DNA from 3 places in the Streptomyces sp. NPDC001270 genome. Region 2 is predicted to be linked to each of the others. Evidence: riboswitches for the same ligand, from Rfam matches in the RefSeq annotation. Region 2 holds a riboswitch; each other region holds the start of a gene.

Region 1 (6,290 bases), on a different contig from region 2:
TACGGCGCAACCGCGAGGCCCGCCCCGAGCGCTGGCTCGACTACATGCGCGCCAAACTCACCGCGACCGGCGCCCCGGAGGAACACCTGGCCGTCCTGCGCACACCGGGCGCCCTGCAACGGCGTCCGCCCGCCCTCCCGGACCGCGAGATCGTCCCCGGCGACCTCCTGGACCTGCCCGGCCGCCGGCTGCGCGCCGTCTGGACGCCGGGGCACACGCCCGGTCACGTCTGTCTGCACCTGGAGGAGGAGCACCCCGCCGGGCTGCCGGGACACGGCCGGCTGTTCTCCGGCGACCACCTGCTCCCGAAGATCACCCCGCACATCGGCCTGTACGAGGACCCCTCCACCCAGGGGAACACCACCGGCCGGAACGGAGCCGAGAACCTGGCGGAGGCCATCGACCCGCTCGGCGACTACCTCGACTCCCTGGAGCGCATCGGCCGCCTGGCCCCCGCCGAGGTGCTGCCGGCCCACCAGTACGCGTTCACCGGCGGATCCGCCCGCGTGGCGGAGTTGCTCGCGCATCACGAGGAGCGGCTGGCCGGCCTGCTGACCCAGCTCGTCGAACCGCTCACGCCCTGGCAGTTGGCCGAGCGGATGGAGTGGAACCGGCCCTGGCCCCAGATCCCGCACCCCTCCCGGAACATCGCCGTCGCGGAGGCCGAGGCGCATCTGCGCCGCCTGGTGAAGCAGGGCCGGGCCGAACCGGTGCCGGGCACCGACCCGCTGAGGTACGTCCGGACGGCGTGACCGGACGGCCTGACCGGGCCATGTGACGGGGGCACTTCCCCGGATCGCGTGCCGGGATCGCTTCCCCGGACCGCGCGACCGGACCGCATTCCGGGACCGCATTCCGGGACCGCATTCCCGGGCCGCTTCCGGACGACGTGACCGGGCCGTTTTCCCGGACCGCATTCCCGCACCCCGTACCCCTCTTCGCCCCACCGCACGGCCCTCTGTCACGGCCACCCCTCGGGGGCCTGGAGGTGGGCCGGTAGAGTGACTGGGTCGTCATCACACCCGTACGGGGGGAAGCCGGTGCAATTCCGGCGCTGACCCGCAACCGTGAACCGGCCGTCGAGGCCCGGTGAGCCGGACTGCCCCGGACGGAACGTGACCGGCTCAGGTGCGTCGGCAGCCGCCCGCGCACGGCACCGTCGAGGTTTACGGGGCCGAGCCGCCCGGGGTGTCCCGTGCTGCCCGGCTTCCTCGCGAACCGACCCGCGAAGAGAGGCACCCGCCGAGCATGAACGTCCGCCGCAGCGCAGCGGTCCTGGCCGCCGTCGGCGTGCTCGCCGCCGCGTCACCCGCCCTGGCCGCGAGCCCTTCGCCGTCCCCGTCGACGGTGCTCCCGTCCGGCCTGTACGGCGACGCTGATCCGAAGTTCGACGGCGTCTGGCGCCAGTCGCTGGCGCTGCTCGCCCAGCGCACCGTGTCCGTGACGCCCGCTGCCAAGGCCGTGGACTGGCTGGCCGGACAGCAGTGCGCGGACGGGGCGTTCGCCGCGTTCCGCGCCGATCCGGGGCGGGCCTGTGACGCCAAGGTGCCGGTCGACACCAACAGCACGGCCGCCGCCGTCCAGGCCCTGACCGCGACCGGCGGCCACGACAGCGCCGTCGGCAAGGCCGTGACCTGGCTGAAGTCGGTGCAGAACAAGGACGGCGGCTGGGGGTACGCGCCGGGCGGCGCGAGCGACGCGAACTCCACGGGCGTCGTCGTCGGCGCGCTCGCGGCGGCCGGTGAACGGCCCGCGGCAGTGGTCAAGGACGGCCGGTCGCCGTACGACGCGCTGCTGGCACTGGCCCTGCCCTGCTCCGGCGACGACGCAGGCGCCTTCGCCTACCAGCCGGACAAGAAGGGCGCGTTGACGGCCAACGCGGACGCCACCGCGGCGGCCGTGCTGGGCGTGCTGGGCGCGGGCCTCGCCGCGAAGGCGGCCGGAGCGGGCGACGCTTCGAGCGGGGCGCCCGGCACGAGCTGCGCCGCCACCGGGAAGCCCACCCCCGAGCAGGCCGCGGCCGATGGCGCCGCCTACCTCACCCGTGCGGTCACCGAGGACGGCCACCTCACCTCCGCCCTCGCGGGCGCCCCCGAACAGCCCGACTACGGCAACACCGCCGACGCGGTGGTCGCGCTCGCCGCGCAGGGCGGGCCGGACCGGGCCGCGAAGCCGCTGGCCTGGCTGGAGAAGAACGCGGCGGCCTGGGCGAAGCAGAGCGGACCGGCCGCGTACGCGCAGTTGATCTTCGCGGCGCACGCGACCGGCACGGACCCGCGCGACTTCGGCGGTACGGACCTGGTGCGGGCGCTGGGCGCGACCGGCCCGGCACCGCAGGCGGCCGGGCAGGCGACATCGGGCGACGGCTCGGACCCGTCGGACCGGAAGGACGACGGCGGCTCGGGCACCAGCGTCTGGTGGATCATCGGCACCGGTCTGGTCGCGGGCGTCGGCATCGGCTTCCTGCTCAGCGGCCGCAGGAAGCAGCAGCACCTGTGACCGGGCCGCGCCGCGGTGTGCTCCTGCTGCTGGCCGCGCTCCTGTGCTGGGGCGGCGCGGGCCAGGCGCAGGCCGTCGGCTACCGCTACTGGTCCTTCTGGGACCGCGCGGGCGACCGGTGGACGTACGCCACCGAGGGTCCGTCGCTGGCCCGACCCGCCGACGGCGCCGTCCAGGGCTTCCGGTTCGCGGTGAGCGAGGACTCCGCCGACGCGACGTATCCGCGCGGCACGGCCCGCTTCGCCGAGATCTGCGCGCACACGCCCGCGCGGGCGGGCCACAAGCGGGTGGCACTGGTCATCGACTTCGGTACGGCGGCGGACGCGCCCGGCGCCGAGACACCGCCGAAGGCGCGGACCGCCTGCGCGGTACTGGCACCCGACGCGACGACGGCCGAGGCCCTGGCGGCGGTCGCCGGACCGCTGCGCTACGACTCCAACGCCCTGCTGTGCGCCATCGCCGGCTACCCGGAGAAGGGCTGCGGCGAGCAGGTGGCGGCCACGGACGACAAGCCGACGAGCGCCGCGAAGCGGCCGACGGCGGGCGAGGACGGCGGCAACGGGCCGTCGCTCGGCCTGTGGGCGGGTGGGGCGGCGGTCGTCCTGCTGGGCGCGGCGGCACTCTGGCAGGCCCGACGGCGCCGGGATGCGTAGGCACCGCCATGCGTGAGGGCCACGACCACGAGCCGTCGCCGCCCGCTGCCCACGCCGGTCCGGACGGGACGAACGAGACGAACGAGACGAACGAGACGAACACCGACGACGGGACGGGCTCCGGGAACGGGACGGACGGCACCGGCAGCACGGCCGCGCCCGACGGCACCGGTCACGGGCCCGCACCCCGCGCGGGCGGCGTCAGCGGCGCCGGCCACGCTCACGGCACAGGCACCCCGCACGGCGGCGGCAACGGGCGCGCCACAGCCGCCAAGGGGCCGGCCCGCGCGGGCGGCACGGTGCGGCGGCCCCGGACGGTCGTGCACCCCGGGGCCTGGTGGGGCTGGGCGATCGGGCTCGGGGTCGCAGCCAGCCGGACCAGCAATCCACTGCTGCTCGGGCTGCTCGTCGCGGCGGCGGGCTATGTGGTGGCCACCCATCGCAGCACCGCCCCCTGGGCCCGCTCCTACACGGCGTTCGCCAAGCTCGCGCTCGCCGTGCTGGTCGTCCGCCTGGTCTTCGCGGTGGTCCTCGGCTCCCCCATCCCCGGCACGCACGTCCTCCTCACCCTCCCCGAAGTCCCGCTCCCGCACTGGGCGCAGGGCATCCGGCTGGGCGGCCGGGTCACCGCCGAGTCGCTGGTCTACGCGTTCTACGACGGCCTGAAACTGGCCACGCTGCTGATCTGCGTGGGCGCGGCCAACGCCCTCGCCAACCCGGCCCGGCTGCTCAAGTCCCTGCCGGGCGCCCTGTACGAGATCGGCGTGGCCGTGGTCGTCGCGCTGACCTTCGCGCCGAACCTGATCAGCGACGTACAGCGGCTGCGGGCCGCCCGCCGGCTGCGGGGCCGCCCGGACCGCGGTGTGCGGGGGCTGCTCCAGGTGGGCCTGCCGGTCCTGGAGGGCGCCCTGGAACATTCCGTCGCGCTCGCCGCCTCGATGGACGCGCGCGGTTACGGCCGTACCGCCGACGTGCCCGTCGCCGTCCGCCGTACCACCGCCGGGCTGACCCTGGGCGGTCTGCTCGGCGTCTGCGCGGGAACGTACGGGCTGCTCACCGCCGCGGGCGGCGGCTACGGGCTGCCGGTGCTGCTCGCCGGGGCCGTCGCCGCCCTCGCGGGGCTGCGGCTGGGCGGCCGGCGCTCGCCGCGCACCCGGTACCGCCCCGACCCGTGGAACGCCCGCGCCTGGCTGGTCGCCGGGTCCGGTGCCGCCGTCGCCGCGCTGCTCGCCCTCGCCGCGGCCCGCGACCCGGCCGCCCTCGATCCGGGGGTCGTCCCGCTCACCGCGCCCGCGCTGCCCCTGTGGCCGGCGGCGGCCGTACTCCTCGCGCTGCTGCCCGCCCTGGTGGTCCCCAAGGAGCCGTCGTGATCCCCGCAGGAGCCGTCGTGATCCCCGAGGAGCCCTCGTGATCCGCTTCGAGGACGTCAGCGTGACGTACGCCGGTGCCGTCGAACCGGCCGTCCGAGGCGTGGACTTCGAGGTGCCGGAGGGTGAGCTGGTGCTGCTCGTCGGCCGGTCCGGCGTCGGCAAGTCGACGGTGCTGGGCGCGGTGGGCGGCCTCGTCCCGCACTTCACCGGCGGCACCCTGCGCGGCCGGGTCACGGTCGCGGGCCGGGACACCCGTACCCACAAGCCGCGCGAACTCGCCGACGTCGTCGGCACGGTGGGCCAGGACCCGCTCGCGCACTTCGTGACGGACACGGTGGAGGACGAACTCGCCTACGGGATGGAGTCGTTGGGGCTCGCCCCGGCCGTGATGCGACGGCGGGTGGAGGAGACCCTGGACCTGCTCGGGCTGGCCGATCTGCGGGAGAGGCCCATCGCCACCCTCTCCGGCGGCCAGCAGCAGCGGGTCGCGATCGGCTCGGTGCTCACCCCGCACCCCCGGGTGCTGGTCCTCGACGAGCCGACGTCGGCGCTGGACCCGGCCGCCGCGGAGGAGGTCCTCGCGGTGCTCCAGCGGCTGGTCCACGATCTGGGCACGACGGTCCTGCTGGCCGAGCACCGGCTGGAGCGGGTGATCCAGTACGCCGACCAGGTGCTGCTGCTGCCCGCGCCGGGCGCCGCGCCCGTGCTCGGCGCCCCGGCCGAGGTGATGGCCGTCTCGCCGGTGTACCCGCCGGTGGTGGACCTGGGCCGGCTGGCCGACTGGAGCCCGCTCCCCCTGACCGTACGGGACGCCCGCCGCAGGGCGGCCCCCCTGCGCACCCGCCTCGCCGGTCACACCCCTTCCCCTTCCCACCCGTCCCCGGACCCGGGCCCCGGCCCGGACGCGGGCCCGGACTCACCCCCGGGCCCGACACCGACACCGGCCCCTGCCGCCCCCGTCCCTGCCCCTGATGCCGACGACGCCTCGGTGAGCCCGCCCGCTCCCGGGTCCGGCCGGGGTACTGGCGGGCGTACGCGGACGCCGGGTCGGGTGCGGCGCTCGGTCGGCCGGGCCCTGATGCGCCGTCGCCCGGCCGCGGCGCCGTCGTGGCCGGCCGGACGGTCCCCCGCACCCCTTCGGGACGCCGACGGCACCGGTCCGGTACGCGTCGCCGAGGTACCCGTCGCCGAGGTACGGGCGCTGGCGGTGCGGCGCGGGCGGATCGACGCCTTGCGGCAGGTCGACCTCGACGTCCGGCCCGGGGAGATCGTCGCCCTGATGGGCCGCAACGGCGCCGGGAAGTCCACGCTGCTCGGCTCCCTGGTCGGGCTGGTCGCGCCGACCGCGGGCAGCGTCCGGGCCGGCGGTGCCGTCCCGCACCGCACCCCGCCCCGTGAACTGGTCCGCCGGGTCGGCCTGGTCCCGCAGGAGCCGCGCGACCTGCTGTACGCGGACACGGTCGGCGCCGAGTGCGCCGCCGCCGACCAGGACGCGGGCGCCGCACCGGGAACCTGCCGTGCGCTGGTGTCCGCACTGCTGCCGGGCATCACCGACGACACCCATCCACGCGACCTCTCCGAGGGACAGCGGCTGGCGCTCGCGCTGGCCGTGGTCCTGGCCGCCCGCCCGCCGCTGCTCCTGCTGGACGAGCCGACCCGCGGCCTCGACTACGCGGCCAAGGCCCGCCTGGTCGCGCTGGTGCGCGGACTCGCCGAAGAGGGGCACGCCGTCGTCCTGGCCACACACGACGTGGAGCTGGCCGCCGAG
Region 2 (6,290 bases):
CCAGGGCGAGGGTCAGCCGGCCGTCCCGCCACTCGGGCCGTACGTGGTCCTGGGTCACCACCGGTGTCCGGGGATCCGGCTCGGCGGCGAAGGGCGCGCCGACCACGACGACCCGTTCGATGGCCGAGATGGCCAGCAGGTCGGCCAGGGTGACGGTGCCGGTGAGGCGGTCCGCGCCGGGATAGAGCACGGCCCGCCCGCCGCTGCGGCGGACGTGTTCGGCCACGGCCGGTTCCGCCGTGCGGGCGGCCGGTGCCGGACCGTGCGTGCGGTCGCCGAGCACGGCGCCCAGGCCCGGCTCCGGGTCGGCGGGGCCGGTCAGTCGCTGCCACACCGCACGGGCCGCCGCCTCGTCGGGCAGGGCGAACGAGACGGTGGTGCCCCGCCGGTCGGCGGTGCGGACCAGATGGGTGCAGGCGATGGTGCCGTCCGGCAGCCCGAGTCCGTCCGCCAGCCGGTGGACGAGGTGATCCGCCTCGCGCAGGCTGACCGTGCCGGCGTCCACCCCGATGACGGAGCGGACGCCGGGCACGTGGTGCGGTGCCGTCATGCGGGCAGGACCCACATCGGGTTGGAGTAGAACCAGAGGTCCTTCCACGGGTCGGCGTCACCGAGGACGTCCATGGCCGGACCCGCCGGGTCCACGGCGGCGCCGTTCAGGCCGACGGCGGAGCGGTTGCCGTCGGTGCCGCGCAGCCGCACGTACACCGGCTTGTCCACCCGGCCGAGGGAGTAGGTCAGCCGGACGGAACCGGTCGACTTGTTCACCTCGAAGGACTTCACGACCTTGGTGTTCGGGGTGGCGAAGGCGTCCTTGTCCGCGACCCGTCCGGTGACGTCGCCCTGGATGACGTCCACCCGGGCCAGCGTGGGCACGAACTGGGACCAGTTGGGGCCGCCCGCCAGGCTGATCTCGATGACCAGGTCGACCTGGTTGCCCCGGCGCACGTACAGGGAGTCGCCGAGCGTGACCGACTTGGACCCGGAGCGCAGCTGCGCGTTCAGGCCGCTGATCAGGCCGCCGTGGTCGACCCAGACGCGGCCGGCCCGGATGCCGTCCATGACCGCCTGGTAGGAGAAGGAGGAGGCACCGACGTGGGTGCGGGAGTACTGGCCCGGCCAGTAGTCGCCGTCCGTCAGGTTCAGACCGCCGCCGTAGACCGGGTCCTCGTAGCGGCCGTTGGCCTCGAAGTTGCTGTTCGGGCCGCGCACGGCGCTGTCGGCGTACACATTGTGGGAGTCGGAGTTGGCGGTGATCCACCAGGGCTTGCCCTCGGCGAGCAGGCTGTCCCACAGGCCGCCGACGGTGGCGGTCATCCAGTCGAAGCCGCCCCAGGTGCGGTAGCTCTCCAGCGGGTAGCCGGCGAACGAGTCGGCGCCAGGGCTGCCGTCGTAGTAGCCACGGCCGCCGCCCGGACCCTGCGGCTTCGGCAGACCGGCGGCCTGGTGGCCGGGGGCGCCCTCCATGCCGACGGCGATGGCGGGCGCGGCGTCGCGCCAGCCGCGGATCTCGTGCGGGGAGTCGATGCCCTTGCGGGCCGGGTGGTTGGCCAGGAAGAGGGCGTCCTTGACCTTGCGGCGGCGCACCTGGTCGGCGAGGAAGTTGATGCCCGCGATGGCCAGCGCCTCGTTGGCCGGGGTGTTCGCGGTGGCCTTCTTGACCGAGCCGTCGAAGGAGTTCTCGAACTCCTTCAGCACGGCGACCTCGTTCTTGCCCGGGTGGACGAAGACCGTGCCGTGCTCGGCGGCGGGGATGTTCCACTCCAGGCCCTGGAAGACCAGGGTGTCTTCGATCTTGTCGCGGGCCGCGACGATGTCGGGGTTGACCTTCTCCACACCGATCTTGGCGTGCGTCTCGCTGCCGTGGTCGGTGATCACCATCCAGTCCAGGCCGTGCGCGTTGCCCTGGCGGACGTGGTCGATGACGCGGTACTTGGCGTCGTTGCTGTGCTGGGTGTGGATGTGGTGGTCGCCGGCGAGCCACAGGTAGCCGCCCGAACGGGAGTCGTGCGACGCGTTGGCCGTCGTGGCCGGGGACGCGGCCGCCTGGCCCGCGCCGCCGAGGACACTGCCGGCCGCCAGGCCGGCGCCGAGCAGTCCGGTGCGGCGGAGCATGGAGCGCCGGGACAGCTGGCTGGGCGTCAACTCCGCGTCGGGCACCGACAGGTCGAGCGCGGGCGGCAGGGACGTGGACTCGTCGCCCCCGTGGTGATGGTGGTGGTGACCGTGGTCGTGTCTGTGGCCGTGGCCCATTTCAACTCCCGCTGACAACAGGGACATGCACGCTTGGGACGTGTGGAGTCTGCAAAGCTCTGGTAAACGGCGGGAATCAAGGCAATGGTGTGGCAAAGAAGGCCGGATGTGCAGCGGGCGTCGACGCCCGCCCGGAGCTGCGCCGACGCCTCCCGCACCGGCGGGTCCGCCCGATCCCGCACTACAGGCCCGCACCGCCGGCCGGCCGACCGGCCGCCCTCACATCGTTTTCGGCCATCGGCATCACCGGCCGGGCCGTGCACGGACCGTCCGGTACGGCGCGGGAGCGGAGTCAGCCCGAGACGATCCCGACGACCAGGTTGATCACGGTGGCCAGGATGCTGGTGCCGAAGACGTACGACAGCAGGCAGTGCCGCAGCGCCACCGCACGGATCGTCGAACTCGACACGCTGGTGTCGGAGACCTGGTAGGTCATGCCGAGGTTGTAGCTGAAGTACAGGAAGTCCCGGTACGCCGGCGGCTCGTCCGAGTTGAAGTCGATGCCGCCGGACGCCGTGCAGTAGAGGTAGGCGTAGCGCGTCGCGTACATCAGGTGCAGGGCCGCCCAGGCCATGAAGACCCCGCCGAGCGCGGCGACCGCGGCGGCATGGCCGTCGGCCGACTTGCCGAACGACAGCAGCAGCACGATGCCGAGCAGCCCGCACAGGGCGGCCACGACCACGACGAGTTCCTCCAGGACCGGACGGAAGTCCTCGCGACGGATGTTGCGGTGGGTCTCCTCGGCGTCCAGGGGCCACAGCACGATCCAGCCCACCACCACGAAGAACGTCTCCGCCGCCGCGATGCCGGCGAGAAGCCCGAGGGGCAGGTCGGTCGGCAGCCCGACGGCCACGCCGACGACCGCGCCGCCGGCCGTCGATCCGAACAGCCGGGAGACCGCCGAGAGCGGCAACCGTGCACCCATGGGCCGCAACAGTAGCGGCCGGGGCTCCGCCACGAGGGCAGCCACGGCCGTGCGGTGGGAGGCACACCGGGGTACGGACGGACGCCGTCCGGTGCTCGTCGGGCGGCGGCACGGGCCGGTCCGCCATCCGAATGCCGGACGCGACCGGACGCGACCGTGGCCCGCCCCGTAGGCTGGCCGGTGCAGCTGGTTCGCCCCCGTCAGCCGGACGGGACGCGTCGTAAGAGGGAACCCGGTGGAAATCCGGGACTGCCCCGCAGCGGTGAGCGGGAACGACCGCCGTCATACGCACTGGGCCCGATGTACCGGGCCTGGGAAGCGACGGCCAGTAGGAGTCTCGTACGGCTCTGTGCTTCGTACGGACGAGACGTGCCCGCGAGTCCGAAGACCTGCCCGCTGCCCGCGCGCGAACCACTCGTGCGCGGACATCCCGGTGACCCCGAGGGCGGGTCGGGGACACCTCCGGACACCGTCCGGGGAGTGAGGCCAGGCGGACGAACACACGCTGCCACGCGTGATCGTGCCGTCCGGTCCGGCACCCCTTCGCGCCCCCGTCCCGTCGCCGGGACCTCAGGGAATCGTCTCGCGAAGGAGATCTCCGTGACCACCGAGCCCACAGCCGGGGCCGCACGCGCCACCGTGTACGGCTACCCGCGTCAGGGACAGCACCGGGAACTGAAGAAGGCCGTCGAGGGCTACTGGGCGGGCCGCGTCGGCGCCGACGCGCTCCGCGCCACCGCCGCCGGACTGCGCCGGGCCACCTGGCGGCAGCTCGCCGAGGCCGGCATCGACGAAGTGCCCACCGGTGACTTCTCGTACTACGACCACGTCCTCGACACCACGGTCATGGTCGGCGCGGTCCCGGACCGCCACCGGGCCGCCGTCGCGGCGGACGCGTTGGACGGCTACTTCGCCATGGCCAGGGGCACCCAGGGCCTGGCGCCGCTGGAGATGACCAAGTGGTTCGACACCAACTACCACTATCTCGTGCCGGAGTTGGGCCCGGACACGGTGTTCGCGGCGGACTCGGCCAAGCAGGTCGCGGAGCTGACGGAGGCCCTCGCCCTGGGCCTCGCGGCCCGGCCGGTGCTGGTCGGCCCCGTCACCTACCTGCTGCTCGCCAAGCCCGCGCCGGGGGTCGCGGCGGACTTCGATCCGCTGACCCTCCTCGACCGGCTGCTGCCGGTGTACGCGGAGGTCCTGGCCGACCTGCGCGCGGCCGGCGCCGAGTGGGTGCAGCTCGACGAGCCCGCGCTCGTCCAGGACCGCACGCCGGCCGAACTCGGCGCCGTCGCACGCGCCTACCGTGCCCTCGGCGGTCGCGCCGACCGGCCGAAGCTGCTGGTCGCCTCTTACTTCGACCGGCTCGGCGAGGCCCTGCCCGTGCTGGCCGACGCGCCGGTCGACGGGCTCGCGCTGGATTTCACCGGGCGCGGGGCCGCCCAGCTCGACGCGCTGGCCGCGGTCGGCGGACTGCCCGGCAGGCGCCTGGTCGCCGGCGTCGTCGACGGCCGCAACATCTGGGTCAACGACCTGGCGGCGTCCCTCGCCACGCTCGGCACGCTGCTCGGTCTGGCCGACCGGGTCGATGTGGCGGCCTCCTGCTCCCTGCTGCACGTCCCGCTCGACGCGTCGGTCGAGCGGGACATCGAACCGCAGCTCCTGCGCTGGCTGGCCTTCGCCCGTCAGAAGACCACGGAGGTGGTGACGCTGGCCCGCGGCCTGGCCCACGGCACGGCGGCCATCAGCGCCGAACTGGCCGCCAACCGCGCCGACCTGGCCTCCCGGGCGGCCTCGCCGCTCACCCGTGACCCGGCCGTGCGCGCCCGCGCGGCGGCGGTCACCGGGGCCGACGCCCGCCGTGACCAGCCGTATCCGGTGCGGGCGGCGGCCCAGCGCGCCCGCCTCGGCCTGCCGTTGCTGCCGACCACCACCATCGGCTCCTTCCCGCAGACCGCCGACCTGCGCACCGCCCGCGCCGACCTGCGGACCGGCCGGATCGACAGCGCCGGCTACGAGGAGCGGATCAAGGCCGAGATCCGGGAGGTGATCGCCTTCCAGGAGAAGACCGGCCTGGACGTCCTCGTCCACGGCGAGGCCGAACGCGACGACATGGTCCAGTACTTCGCCGAACGGCTCACCGGGTATCTCGCCACCCGGCACGGGTGGGTCCAGTCCTACGGCACCCGCTACGTCCGCCCGCCGATCCTGGCCGGCGACATCTCCCGCCCGGACCCCATGACCGTGCGCTGGACCGCCTACGCGCAGTCCCTGACCGACCGCCCCGTCAAGGGCATGCTCACCGGCCCGGTCACCATGCTCGCCTGGTCCTTCGTCCGTGACGACCAGCCGCTCGCCGACACCGGCCGGCAGGTCGCCCTCGCCCTACGCGACGAGGTCGGCGACCTGGAGACGGCCGGTACCCCGGTGATCCAGGTCGACGAGCCCGCCCTGCGCGAGACCCTGCCGCTGCGGGCCGCCGACCGGGCCGCCTATCTGGACTGGGCGACCGAGGCGTTCCGGCTCACCACCGGCGGGGTGGGCCCGGACACCCAGGTCCACACCCACATGTGCTACGCCGAGTTCGGTGACATCGTGCAGGCCATCGACGACCTCGACGCCGACGTGATCAGCCTGGAGGCGGCCCGCTCGCGCATGCAGGTCGCGCGTGAGCTGGCCGCCCACGGCTACCCGCGCGAGGCCGGACCCGGTGTGTACGACATCCACTCCCCACGCGTCCCGAGCGCCGAGGAGACCGCCGAGCTCCTGCGCACCGGCCTGCGGGCGATCCCCGCCGAGCGGCTGTGGGTCAATCCCGACTGCGGCCTGAAGACCCGCGGCTGGCCGGAGGCCCGCGCCTCGTTGGAGAACCTGGTCGCCGCCGCCCGCGCCGTCCGGGGTGAGCCGGCCACGTCCTGACCGGTGGCGCCCGGTCCGGGCCGGGGCGGGGCGTCGTGCCTCATCCCGGCCCGTCGGACCCTTCGCCGGGCGGGTTCCCGGCCGAGATCCACTCGTGGACGACGCTCGGGGACAGACCGCCGTCGGCGGCTATGACGCGCTCGGGCACGCCACACAGCCAGGCGAGAAGCACGGCCCTGCGCAGTTCGGCCGC
Region 3 (6,290 bases), on a different contig from region 2:
CCGCCCTGGTGGGCGCGATCCTCTGGAACCTGCTGACCTGGCTGGTGGGTCTGCCCTCAAGCTCCTCGCACGCGCTGATGGGCGGTCTGATCGGCGCCGCCGTCGCGTCCGCCGGCACGGGCGCCGTCCACGGCGACGTGCTCGTCACCAAGGTCCTCGTCCCGGCACTCGCCGCGCCCCTCGTGGCCGGGGTGGCGGCACTGCTCGCCACCCGGCTGTCGTACTCGCTCGACGGCGCCGCGGAGGGCAAGGCCGCCGAGAAGGGCTACCGGGCCGGCCAGATCGCCTCCGCGGGTCTGGTCTCCCTGGCCCACGGCACCAACGACGCCCAGAAGACGATGGGCGTCATCACCCTGGCGCTGATCGCCGGCGGTGCGATCGCCCCCGGCTCGAACCCGCCCACCTGGGTCGTCCTCTCCGCGGGTCTCGCCATCGCGCTCGGCACCTACCTCGGCGGCTGGCGCATCATCCGCACGATGGGCAAGGGGCTGACCGACCTCCGGCCGCGGCAGGGCTTCGCCGCCCAGACCAGCGCGGCGACCGCCATCCTGGCCTCCTCGCACCTCGGCTTCTCGCTCTCCACCACGCATGTCGTCTCCGGTTCCGTGATGGGCGCGGGGCTCGGCCGCAAGGGCGGGGTGGTGCGCTGGTCGACGGCGGCCCGGATGTGCGTCGCCTGGGCGCTGACGCTGCCGGCCGCCGCGCTCGTCGGCGCGCTCGCGGAACTCGTCACGGAGCTGGGTGACTGGGGCACCGCGGCTGTGGCCGTCTGCCTGGTCGCTTCCGCCGTGGGGATCTGGCGGGTCTCGCGGCGTGAGGTCGTGGACCACAGCAACGTCAATGAGGTGAACGGCACCGGGGAGTCGGCCGTTCCGGTTGGGCCGGCCGGTGTGGTCGGTGCGGTCGGTGCGGTCGGTGCGGTCGGTGCGGTCGGTGCGGTCGGTGCGGTCGGTGCGGTCGGTGCGGTGTCCGTCACCATCAGCGCCGGTTCCGCCGGTTCGCCCTCGGGGGCGGGCGGGACGGCCGCTTCGGTCGCCGCGGCCGCGCCCGTCGTCGCCGATCCGGCCGGGCCGCCGCCGAGTGCCGCCGTCTGAGACCCGAGGAAGAAGCATCACCATGAACACCATGAACATCGACTGGGCGGCACTCGGTTCCGTCTTCGGCGTCAGCCTCGGGGTCACCGTGGCGCTCGTGGGACTGTTCACCCTCGGCGTGGCCGGATTGTCGCGCCGTGAACGGGCCGTTGCGCGGGGAGGTTCCGCGGGGGTGGCGTTGGCTGGGGCGTACGCCTGCTTTGCGGCGTGCGCCGGGGCTGTGGGGTATGGGATCTTTTTGATCGCGGGGTGAGTGGTTCGGGGTGTGGGGGTTTTGCGCAGTTCCCCGCGCCCCTGCCGGGGTTGGCGTTGGCGCTCGGCCGCGCGTGCGTGGTCGTTTTTTGCGCAGTTCCCCGCGCCCCTGCCGGGGGGGAGTCGTCTCGTTTCTTGTGTTGTTCCGGGGTGTTTCTTCTGGGTGGGTGGGGGGTGGGGTGGGTATGAGGCTGGGCACACTCTTCCCTTGCAGGTCAACGGCTGGTTGACGGTTCTTCGGGGGGCGTGGTGGACTTCCGGGGCCATGTACGGCGGCAGAAGAGGAAGCCGGTGCGAATCCGGCGCGGTCCCGCCACTGTCACCGGGGAAGGACTTCCCCGGGAGCCAGGAACTCTCGCCGCCGGTCTCGTCGAACCAGGGCGTGGACACCCTGAGTGAGGACATATCGCCATGCTCGGCTGCGGATTGAGGTACAGCACCAGGTCGCTTCCCGACCCGACGGCCGGCTGAACCGGTGCGTGCCGATCGCGTCTTCGCGTACGGCGCCGCTCTCGGCCTCCTCGGCGATCTGCTCGTGGGCGATCCGCGCCACGGGCATCCGGTCGCCGGGTTCGGGCGTGCCGTCGGCGCGGCGGAGCGGGTGCTGTGGCGGGACCACCGGGGGTGGGGAGCCCTGTACACCGCCGTCTGCGTCGGCGGTGCCGCGGGCCTCGGAGCGCTGGCCCGGCGGGCCGTGCGCGCCTCCCCCGCCGGTTCCGTGGCGCTGACCGGGGCCGTCACCTGGGCGGTGGTGGGCGGGACTTCGCTCGCCCGGGAGGCCCAGGCCGTCCGGCGGGCCCTCGACTCGGGGGATGTCGCCGCGGCGAGGGCCCGGCTGCCGCATCTGTGCGGACGGGATCCGCAGGCCCTCGACGCCCAGGGGATCGCGCGGGCCGTCGTGGAGTCGGTGGCCGAGAACACGTCCGACGCGGTCGTCGGGGCGCTGGTGTGGGGGGCGTTGGGCGGGGTGCCCGGGTTCGTCGCCTTCCGTGCGGTGAACACCCTCGACGCGATGGTCGGGCACCGGTCGCCGCGGCACCGGCGGTTCGGGTGGGCCGCCGCGCGGCTCGACGACGTCGCCGGCTGGCCGGGGGCACGGCTCACCGCGGTGCTCGCCGCCGTCTCGGGCCCGGACCCACGGGGTGCGGTGCGGGCCTGGCGGGCCGACGCCCACCGGCATCCGAGCCCCAACGCCGGTCCCGTGGAGGCTTCCTTCGCGGGGGCGCTGGGCGTGCGGCTGGGCGGGACGCTGTCGTACGGGGGGCGGGTCGAGCACCGGCCCGTGCTCAACGGCGGGGGGCGGGAGGTCGCCGCCGCGGACATCGACCGTGCGGTACGGCTGTCCCGCCAAGTCGGGCTGCTCGCGCTCGGCGTCACGACCGCCGCGCGGCTGGCCGTGCGGGGGCGCAGGTCATGAGCGGTGGTGGGCTGCTCGTCGCCGGTACCACCTCCGACGCGGGCAAGAGCGTGGTGACGGCGGGCATCTGCCGGTGGCTGGTGCGGCAGGGCGTCGCGGTCGCGCCGTTCAAGGCGCAGAACATGTCCCTGAACTCGTTCGTCACCCGCGAGGGCGCCGAGATCGGGCGGGCCCAGGCGATGCAGGCCCAGGCGTGCCGGATCGAACCGACCGCGCTGATGAACCCGGTCCTGCTCAAACCGGGCGGGGAGCAGAGCAGTCAGGTCGTGCTCATGGGCAGGCCGGTGGGCGAGCTGAGCGCGCGCGGGTACCACGGCGGACGCCAGGAGCGGCTGCTGGGAACCGTGCTCGACTGCCTCGCCACGCTGCGGGACACGTACGACGTGGTGATCTGCGAGGGCGCGGGCAGCCCGGCGGAGATCAACCTGCGGCGGACCGACATCGTGAACATGGGCCTCGCCCGCAACGCGCGGCTGCCCGTCCTGGTGGTCGGCGACATCGACCGCGGGGGTGTCTTCGCGTCGTTCTTCGGGACCGTGGCGCTGCTGTCCCGCGCGGACCAGGAGCTGGTCGCCGGGTTCCTGGTCAACAAGTTCCGCGGGGACGTCGGCCTGCTGGAGCCGGGGCTCGACATGCTGCGCGGCCTGACCGGGCGGCCCGCCTACGGCGTCCTGCCGTTCCGGCCCGGCCTCGGCATCGACGAGGAGGACGGGGTGGCCGTCTCCCTGCGGGGCGCGGTACGGGAGTCGGCGTCGGCCGCGCCGTTCGGCGAGGACGTGCTGCGCGTCGCGGTCTGCGCGGTGCCGCTCATGTCCAACTTCACGGACGTGGACGCGCTGGCCGCCGAACCGGGCGTGGTCGTACGGTTCGTGGACCGGCCGCAGGAACTGGCCGACGCCGATCTCGTCGTCGTACCCGGGACCCGGGGCACCGTCCGGGCGCTGGCCTGGCTGCGGGAGCGCGGGCTCGCAAAGGCGCTGCGCGACCGGGCCCGCGAAGGCCGGCCCGTCCTCGGCGTCTGCGGCGGCTTCCAACTGCTCGGCGAGCACATCGAGGACGCGGTCGAGTCGCGCGCCGGGCAGGTGAGCGGGCTGGGTGTGCTGCCGGTCCGGGTGCGGTTCGCCCGGGAGAAGACCCTCGCCCGGCCCGTCGGCGAGGCGTTCGGCGAGCGGGTCGAGGGCTACGAGATCCATCACGGCGTCGCCGACGTCACCGGGGGCGAGCCCTTCCTGGACGGCTGCCGGGTCGGCGCGGTCTGGGGCACGCACTGGCACGGCTCGCTGGAGTCGGACGGCTTCCGGCGGGCGTTCCTGCGCGAGGTGGCCGCCGCCGCGGGGCGCCGCTTCGCGCCGGCGCCCGACACCTCGTTCGCCGCGCTGCGCGAGGAGCAGCTCGACCGACTCGGCGACCTGATCGAACAGCACGCGGACACGGACGCGCTGTGGCGGCTCATCGAGTCGGGCGCGCCACCAGGACTGCCCTTCATTCCACCGGGAGCGCCCGCATGAGCACAGTGTTGTTGTTGTCGACCGCCGACACCGATCTGCTGGCGGCACGTGCCTGCGGCGCGTCCTATCTGATCGGCAACCCGACCCGGATCGACGTCGCCGAGGAGCTGCCGGCGCTGCTGCGGCGGGCCGACCTCGCCGTCGTACGGCTGCTGGGCGGCAAACGGGCCTGGGAGGACGGGCTGGCCGCGCTGCGGGCGTCCGGGGTCCCGACCGTGCTGCTCGGCGGCGAGACCGTGCCCGACGCCGAGTTGATGGCCGAGTCGTCCGTGCCGTCCGGTGTCGTCGCCGAGGCGCTGCGCTATCTGGTGGAGGGCGGGCCCGACAACCTCGCCCAGCTCGCCCGGTTCCTGTCCGACACCGTGCTGCTGACCGGTGAGGGCTTCGACGGGCCGCGGACGATGCCGCAGTACGGCGTGCACGGCGAGCGGGCCGTCGTCGAGGGCCGCCCGACCGTCGGCGTGATCTTCTACCGGGCCCACGAACTGAGCGGCAACACCGCCTTCGTGGACACCCTGTGCGACGCGATCGAGGCGCGCGGCGCCAACGCGCTGCCCGTGTACTGCGGTTCGCTGCGCGACGCCGACGCGGATCTGTACCGGATCCTCGGCCGGGCCGACGCGCTGGTGGCGACCGTCCTCGCCGCGGGCGGCACGCACGCCTCGCAGGCGTCGGCGGGCGGCGAGGAGGAAGCCTGGGACGTCGGGGCGCTCGCCGGTCTTGACGTCCCCGTGCTGCAAGGGCTGTGCCTCACCTCGTCGCAGGACGCCTGGGACGGGTCCGACGCGGCGCTGTCCCCCATGGACGCGGCGATGCAGGTCGCCATCCCGGAGTTCGACGGGCGGCTGATCACCGTGCCGTTCTCCTTCAAGGAGCAGGGCCCGGACGACGTGCCGGTGTACGTCGCCGACCCCGAGCGGGCCGGCCGCGTCGCCGGCATCGCCGTACGGCACGCGCGGCTGCGGCACAAGCCCAACGCCGACAAGAAGATCGCGCTCGTCTTCACCGCCTATCCGACCAAGCACTCCCGGGTCGGCAACGCGGTCGGCCTGGACACGCCCGCGTCGGCGGTGCGGGTGCTGGACGCCCTGCGTGCGGCCGGCTACTCGCTCACCGAGTACCCCGCGGGCGGCGACGAGCTGATCCACCGGCTGATCGAGGCCGGCGGCCACGACGTCGAATGGCTCACCGAGGAGCAACTGGCCGCCGCGCCCGCGCGGGTGCCGCTCGCCGACTACCGGGCCTGGTTCGACACCCTCGACCCGGAGCTGCGCCACGCCATGCTGGCGGCATGGGGCGAGCCGCCGGGCAGCCTCTACGTGGACGGCGACGACATCGTGCTGGCCGCGCTCCGGTTCGGGAACGTCGTCGTGCTGATCCAGCCGCCGCGCGGCTTCGGCGAGAACCCGATCGCGATCTACCACGACCCCGACATGCCGCCGTCCCACCACTACCTGGCGGCCTACCGCTGGCTGGAGAACAGCTTCGGCGCCGACGCGATCGTGCACATGGGCAAGCACGGCACGCTGGAGTGGCTGCCGGGCAAGGGCCTCGGCCTGAGTGCCGGCTGCGCCCCGGACGCCGTCCTCGGCGACCTGCCGCTGGTCTACCCGTTCATCGTCAACGACCCCGGCGAGGGCACCCAGGCCAAGCGGCGCGGGCACGCCACCGTCGTCGACCATCTGGTGCCGCCGATGGCCCGCGCCGACACCTACGGCGACCTGGCCAAGCTGGAGCAACTGCTCGACGAGTACGCGCTGGTGTCCGACCTGGACCCGGCGAAGGCGCCCGCCGTCCGGGCCCAGATCTGGACGCTGGTCAAGGCGGCCGAGCTGCACCACGACCTGCACGTGGCCGAGCAGCCCGAGGACGCCGACTTCGACGAGTTCGTCCTGCACGTCGACGGCTACCTGTGCGAGATCAAGGACGTGCAGATCCGCGACGGCCTGCACGTGCTGGGCGGCGGCCCGGTCGGCGGGCCGCGCGTCAACCTGGTCCTCGCCGTGCTGCGCGCCGCCC

What was found. Region 2 has a riboswitch for cobalamin ahead of metE (5-methyltetrahydropteroyltriglutamate--homocysteine S-methyltransferase). Riboswitches for the same ligand answer to the same signal wherever they lie in the genome.
Region 1: another riboswitch for cobalamin. It lies ahead of ACFY2B_RS38830 (prenyltransferase/squalene oxidase repeat-containing protein); the one in region 2 lies ahead of metE (5-methyltetrahydropteroyltriglutamate--homocysteine S-methyltransferase).
Region 3: another riboswitch for cobalamin. It lies ahead of ACFY2B_RS29780 (cobalamin biosynthesis protein); the one in region 2 lies ahead of metE (5-methyltetrahydropteroyltriglutamate--homocysteine S-methyltransferase).

The regions. Positions count from the first base shown of each region.
Region 1 is NZ_JBIAXM010000038.1:9,134-15,423, reverse strand. Features, by position in the region: gene ACFY2B_RS38835 (MBL fold metallo-hydrolase) at 1-752, shown strand, start outside; cobalamin riboswitch at 991-1,122, shown strand; gene ACFY2B_RS38830 (prenyltransferase/squalene oxidase repeat-containing protein) at 1,249-2,499, shown strand; gene ACFY2B_RS38825 (SCO2322 family protein) at 2,496-3,152, shown strand; gene ACFY2B_RS38820 (CbiQ family ECF transporter T component) at 3,452-4,522, shown strand; gene ACFY2B_RS38815 (ABC transporter ATP-binding protein) at 4,560-6,290, shown strand, end outside.
Region 2 is NZ_JBIAXM010000003.1:183,096-189,385, forward strand. Features, by position in the region: gene ACFY2B_RS07150 (hypothetical protein) at 1-550, opposite strand, end outside; gene ACFY2B_RS07155 (histidinol-phosphatase) at 547-2,253, opposite strand; gene ACFY2B_RS07160 (DUF1345 domain-containing protein) at 2,546-3,178, opposite strand; cobalamin riboswitch at 3,400-3,569, shown strand; gene metE (5-methyltetrahydropteroyltriglutamate--homocysteine S-methyltransferase) at 3,779-6,097, shown strand; gene ACFY2B_RS07170 (hypothetical protein) at 6,138-6,290, opposite strand, start outside.
Region 3 is NZ_JBIAXM010000020.1:100,864-107,153, reverse strand. Features, by position in the region: gene ACFY2B_RS29790 (anion permease) at 1-1,094, shown strand, start outside; gene ACFY2B_RS29785 (hypothetical protein) at 1,126-1,347, shown strand; cobalamin riboswitch at 1,580-1,724, shown strand; gene ACFY2B_RS29780 (cobalamin biosynthesis protein) at 1,822-2,763, shown strand; gene ACFY2B_RS29775 (cobyric acid synthase) at 2,760-4,271, shown strand; gene cobN (cobaltochelatase subunit CobN) at 4,268-6,290, shown strand, end outside.